Chryseolinea soli: one gene and its partner. The protein of the gene in region 2 binds, or shares a complex with, the protein of the main gene of each other region. Links are inferred from orthologs where the notes say so. Each region holds a gene or a part of one and is shown on either strand. Other genes may lie near its edges.

Evidence for each region. The genes of interacting proteins can lie anywhere in the genome.
Region 1: the proteins of accD (region 2) and accB are in contact, whole or in part, in a solved structure (PDB 8UXZ), measured with the Escherichia coli proteins. The link is inferred for Chryseolinea soli from one-to-one orthologs.

The regions. Positions count from the first base shown.
Region 1 is NZ_CP032382.1:4,161,304-4,164,301, forward strand. The notes cover bases 7-2,931. They hold accB (acetyl-CoA carboxylase biotin carboxyl carrier protein), read right to left. Parts: upstream 1,747-2,931; coding sequence 1,267-1,746; downstream 7-1,266. Other genes in these bases: accC (acetyl-CoA carboxylase biotin carboxylase subunit), read right to left, coding at 7-1,135; efp (elongation factor P), read right to left, coding at 1,848-2,414; D4L85_RS17820 (beta-ketoacyl-ACP synthase III), read right to left, coding at 2,510-2,931. In the rest of the region: more of accC, read right to left, coding at 1-6; more of D4L85_RS17820, read right to left, coding at 2,932-2,998. UniProt on the Escherichia coli protein: This protein is a component of the acetyl coenzyme A carboxylase complex; first, biotin carboxylase catalyzes the carboxylation of the carrier protein and then the transcarboxylase transfers the carboxyl group to form malonyl-CoA.
Region 2 is NZ_CP032382.1:1,523,475-1,526,367, forward strand. What follows is about bases 19-2,838. They hold accD (acetyl-CoA carboxylase, carboxyltransferase subunit beta), read left to right. Parts: upstream 19-917; coding sequence 918-1,760; downstream 1,761-2,838. Other genes in these bases: D4L85_RS06520 (class I fructose-bisphosphate aldolase), read left to right, coding at 19-848; D4L85_RS06530 (ABC transporter permease), read left to right, coding at 1,902-2,838. Outside these bases: more of D4L85_RS06520, read left to right, coding at 1-18; more of D4L85_RS06530, read left to right, coding at 2,839-2,893.

The DNA.
Region 1 (2,998 bases), 2.6 Mb from region 2 along the record:
TCGGGGGAATGGTGTAGCCGGCATACACGTGGCTGTCGATGCGAACACCGTGGCCGCCGGGCATGTGCAGGTTGGTGATCTTGCCGGGTGAAGGACGGAAGCCGTTCGCGGGATCTTCGGCGTTGATGCGGCATTCCATGGCAAACATTTTGGGGAAGTAGTTGGTGCCCGAGATCGGAACACCGGCCGCTACTTTGATCTGTTCTTTGATGAGGTCGTAGTCCGTCACTTCTTCTGTGATGGGGTGCTCTACCTGGATCCGCGTGTTCATTTCCATGAAGTAGAACTTGCCGTGTTTGTCCACGAGGAACTCGATGGTGCCGGCGCCTTCATAATTGATGGCTTTCGCACCTTTCACGGCCGCTTCTCCCATGCGCTCGCGCAATTCCTGGCTTAGGATGGGCGAGGGGGTTTCTTCTACCAGTTTCTGGTGGCGGCGCTGGATGGAGCAATCGCGCTCGGAAAGGTGACACACTTTTCCATATTGATCGCCCACGATCTGGATCTCGATGTGACGGGGCTCTTCTACAAATTTCTCGAGGTAAAGGCCGTCGTTGCCAAAGGCGGCACCGGCTTCACGCTTGGCATCATCCCAAGCCTTCTTGAATTCCGACTCGTTGTTGATGATGCGCATGCCTTTTCCACCGCCACCTGCGGTCGCTTTCACGATCACGGGATAGCCGATCTCTTTCGCGAGTTCGATACCCTGTTCGATAGAGTCCAGCAATCCCTCGGATCCGGGAATAGTGGGCACGCCCGCTTTCTTCATGGTGTCTTTCGCGGTCGACTTGTCGCCCATCGCTTCGATCATGGCAGGTGTGGGGCCGATGAATTTTATTCCGTACTCATGACAGATGGCCGAGAACTCGGCCCGCTCCGACAGGAAGCCGTAGCCGGGGTGAATGGCGTCGGCGTTGGTGATCTCGGCGGCTGAAATGATGCGGGGTATGTTGAGGTAGGACTCCTTGCTCGGCGCAGCGCCGATGCACACGGCTTCATCGGCAAAGCGCACATGAAGACTTTCGCGATCGGCGGTAGAATATACCGCCACGGTCTTGATGTCCATTTCGCGACAGGTGCGGATGATCCGCAGGGCGATCTCGCCCCGGTTTGCTATTAATATTTTCTTGAACACAGTGGTCTGGGGTTAACGTCTCATCAATGACATGCTCCGCTACAAATTGTTCGGCTGAAATGTCCACCCGTTTGCTTTGGGAAGGATCACGCGTCAGCGTAAACAAAAAGACTTCGGAATATGGTAATTAATTAATCCGGTTCTACTACGAAGAGGACCTGGTCGTATTCCACGGGCGACGAGTTTTCGATCATCGCTTTCACGATGGTTCCTGAAACTTCTGATTCGATCTCGTTGAACAACTTCATGGCTTCGATGATACACACGGTTTGTCCTTTGGAGATTTTGTCGCCAACGGAAACAAATGCAGGCGTGTCGGGTGTCGAGGAGCGGTAGAATGTTCCGATCATGGGCGACTTGATCTCTACGGTCTTCTTGCCCGTTGCTGCGGGTGCAGCTTCCACACGGGGTGCTGCGGCTTGTGCTACCGGCGCTGCGGCTTGCGCTACTGGCGCCACTGCGGCTTGTGTCATCACGGGGGTTGACTTGAATACCTTTTGATCGGGCTCGCGCTTCACGTGAAGCTTCAGCTCTTTGGTTTCAATGTTTACTTCGTTCAATCCCGACTTGGAAATGAAGTCGATGAGGTCTCTTATTTCTGTCGTTTTCATTGCGGGTTGGTTAGCGGATCCTGATTCGTTCGCGGCCTTTGAAGGAGCGGGCGCCTTTTTGGCTGCGGGTTTTACTGCGCGTGCTTTGCTCATGGTGTAGTTTATTCTTTTACGCGTTCAACATAATCTCCAGTGGAGGTTTGGACTTTGATCTTGTCGCCGGTGTTTACAAACAGGGGCACTCGAATCTCGACGCCGTTCTCGAGCGTGGCAGCCTTCAATGTACGGGTAGCCGTATCGCCTTGCATACCGGGTTCGGTGTATTGCACTTCCATCACGACATGGGTGGGGGCTTCCGCGGTGATGGCGCTCTCGCCGTTTTCAAAGGCGATGAGCAAAGTAACACCTTCTTTGATAAAATTCACAGAGTTGCCCAGCAATCGCTTGTCGATGTATACCTGGTCGAAGGTAATATTGTCCATGCACACCAGGCTGTCGCCGTCGGCGTAGAGGTATTGGTATTCTTTTGTTTCGACACGCAAGATCTCAACTTCTTCTCCGGGGCGGAAACGGTTTTCTGCTACTTTACCGTTGCGTACGTTGCGCATTTTTATTTGATAGAAGGCGCGCAGGTTGCCGGGCGTGCGGTGCTGGAGTTCTTCCACCTGCATCACTTCGCCGTTGTAGCGGATGTAATTTCCTTTGCTTAAATCAGAGACGGTTGCCATAAAAAAATCAAACTTTAAGTTACAAATGAATTGATGAATTGCAAGAGTTTGCGCCAACCTGCCCGAGGGCTACCGGCCTGAAACCCTTTGGTCTGTTAACTGTTATAGGCCCATTTCACATAGACCGCACCCCAGGTGAAGCCTCCGCCAAAGGCGGCCAGGATGAGGTTGTCGCCTTTCTTTAATTGCTTCTCATAGTCCCACAACAGCAGCGGAATGGTGCCGGCCGTCGTGTTGCCATAGCGTTCTATGTTCATCATCACTTTGTCTTCGGTGATGCCCACGCGGTTGGCCGTGGCGTCGATGATGCGCTTATTGGCTTGGTGGGGCACCAGCCACTGCAGGTTTTCGCCGTTCAGGTTATTGCGCTCGGCGATCTGTGCCGATACATCGGCCATGTTGGTCACAGCAAATTTAAATACCGCCGATCCTTCCTGGTAAACAAAATGCTCGCGGTTGTTCACCGATTCGTGGGTGGCGGGTTTGCGGCTGCCGCCGGCCTTCATGTGCAGGTAGGCTTCGCCGTTGCCATCGCTTTTCAGGATGGAATCCATTACCCCCAGGTCCTCCGTGGTGGGCTCCAA
Region 2 (2,893 bases):
ACCAGGGCATCGAACACAGCGCGGGTGCGTCTTTCGCGAAGAATCCCATTTATTTCGATCCTGAAAATATTGTGAAGCTCGCCATCGAAGGCGGCTGCAACGGTGTGGCCACTACGTTTGGCGCACTGGCCATGGTGGCTAGAAAATATGCCCATAAGATTCCTTTGATCGTGAAGATCAACCATAACGAATTGCTCACTTACCCCAACAAGGCCGACCAGATCATGTTCGGTTCCATTGAGGACGCCTGGAACATGGGCGCTGCGGCGGTAGGAGCCACGATCTACTTCGGCTCTGATAATGCTACCCGCCAGATCATTGAAGTGTCTAAAGCTTTTGAGCGCGCTCACCAGCTTGGTATGGCCACTATTCTCTGGTGCTACACCCGTAACAACGCCTTCAAAAAAGACGGTGTTGACTATCACGTATCGGCCGACCTTACCGGCCAGGCCAACCACCTTGGCGTGACCATCCAGGCCGACATCATCAAGCAAAAGCTTGCGGAAACCAACGGCGGCTACAAAATGCTGAACACCGGCGGAAGCAGCTATGGCAAACTGGACGAAAGAATCTATACGGAGCTCACATCCGATCACCCGATCGACCTGTGCCGCTACCAAGTGTTAAATTGCTACAACGGCCGCGCCGGCTTGATCAGCTCCGGTGGCGAGTCCAAGGGGGCAAGCGATCTGGCCGATGCTGTGCGCACGGCCGTGATCAACAAGCGTGCCGGTGGCACCGGGTTGATCTCGGGTCGCAAGGCTTTCCAACGCCCCATGAAAGAAGGCGTGGAGATCCTGAACGCCATCCAGGATATTTACCTCGATAAATCGATCGATTTAGCTTAACGAAATTGTAATTTCAGCCGATGAACCTCACCCGTTCATCGGCTTTCTTTTTTACTAAATTTTTTAACTATGTCTTGGTTCAAACGCAGCGATAAAGGAATACTCACTCCCACCGAATCCAAACGCGAAGTGCCCGACGGCCTCTGGTTCAAGTCGCCCGCCGGCAAAATTGTTCACACGCGCGAGTTGAAGAACAACGCCTATGTGGTGCCCGATGAAGACTTTCACGTGCGCATTGGCTCGGAAGAATATTTCGAAGTGCTGTTTGACGAAGGCAAATACACCGAGTTGGACCCCACCATGGAGTCGGCCGACCCGTTGAAATTCAAAGACACCAAGCCGTATCCGAAGCGCATCAAAGAAAGCCAGGAGAAGTCCCAGCTGAAAGATGCCGTGCGCACGGCCTATGGCAAAATGAATGGCATCGACATCACCATCGGCTGCATGGACTTCAGTTTCATCGGCGGTTCGATGGGTTCGGTTGTGGGCGAGAAAATTGCCCGGGCGATGGACCACAGCCTTCAAACAAAAAAACCGTTCCTCATGATCTCCCGCTCCGGCGGCGCGCGCATGATGGAAGCCGGACTTTCACTGATGCAAATGGCGAAGACATCGGCCAAGATCGCTTTGCTGGATGCTGCCAAAATTCCTTATATCTCCCTGCTGACCGACCCCACTACGGGCGGTGTAACGGCATCGTATGCCATGCTGGGCGATTTCAATATTGCCGAACCCGGCGCGCTCATCGGCTTTGCCGGTCCCCGCGTGATCCGTGAAACCATTGGCAAGGACCTTCCGAAAGGTTTTCAAAGCGCAGAGTTTGTGTTGGAACATGGCTTTCTCGATTTCATCATCGACCGGCGCAACATGAAAAACCGCCTCTCTACGTTGCTGCGCATGCTGCAGAACTAGGCGTCCGCAGACGAACGGTTTTATCCCCTTCCGTACACCCCTTCTTTTTTCGCACGCGGATTTGTTTCTGCATGGGCTTATTTCCTTGTCTAAGGATGTGGCACATGGATTGACCTTGGTGGTACTTGTAAACTTCTCGCTATGATCAAGAACTACATCAAGGTCGCCCTCCGCAGCCTTATCAAACAAAAAGTGTACACGCTCATCAATGTCCTGGGGCTTTCCGTGGGCATCGCGAGCTGTCTTCTCATCACCATGTTTGTGATCGAGGAGTTTTCGTACGACAAATTTTTGACGGATGCCGATCGCATCTACAAGGTCGTACTGGAGCGAAAGTATCCCAATCACTCCACCAACTATGCTTTCATCCCCCATTCTTATTCCGACGTGATGTCGCGCGACTTTGCAGAAGTGGAAGACGTGGTAAAAGTGAGCGGCCCCATCAACAACGTCGTGGTGAATTATACCGACCGCAAAAACGAAGTGAAGCAGTTTGAAGAAAACTTCGTCATGGCTGCCGACTCCAACTTCTTTTCTTTTTTCAGTTTGAAGCTGGTCAAAGGCGATCCAAAAACGGTGTTGACTAAGCTGAACGACATCGTGCTAACACAAGAGACCGCCAACCGCTACTTTGGCCAGGACGACCCCCTGGGAAAAACACTAAAGATCTTCAATCAGGATTTCAATGTCACCGGCATTTGCGAAAACCTGCCGGACAATTCACATTTAAAATTTGATTTCTTATCGAAGTGGAATGATCAGTTCTTTGGCGGCCCAAAGGTGAACTTCATCACTTTCTCGGCACATACCTATATAAAACTCAAACCCGGCGCCAACGCTGCCGCACTGGAAGCAAAATTTCCCAAGATGGTGGACACCTATGCGTCGGCGCAGATCGAACAAGATCTTGGAAAATCATGGGCTGACTACAAGCGCGAGGGCAACGGCTACCGCTACTTCCTTCAACCCCTCACGTCCATTCACCTCGACCCGACAAACCTGGAAGGATCCATGCGCCCAGGGGGAAACCGCAATTATGTGTACTTCCTCATCTGCATCGCCTCGCTCATCCTGGCGATCGCATGCATCAACTTTATGAACCTGGCCACGGCGCGTTCGGCCGAGCGGGCGCG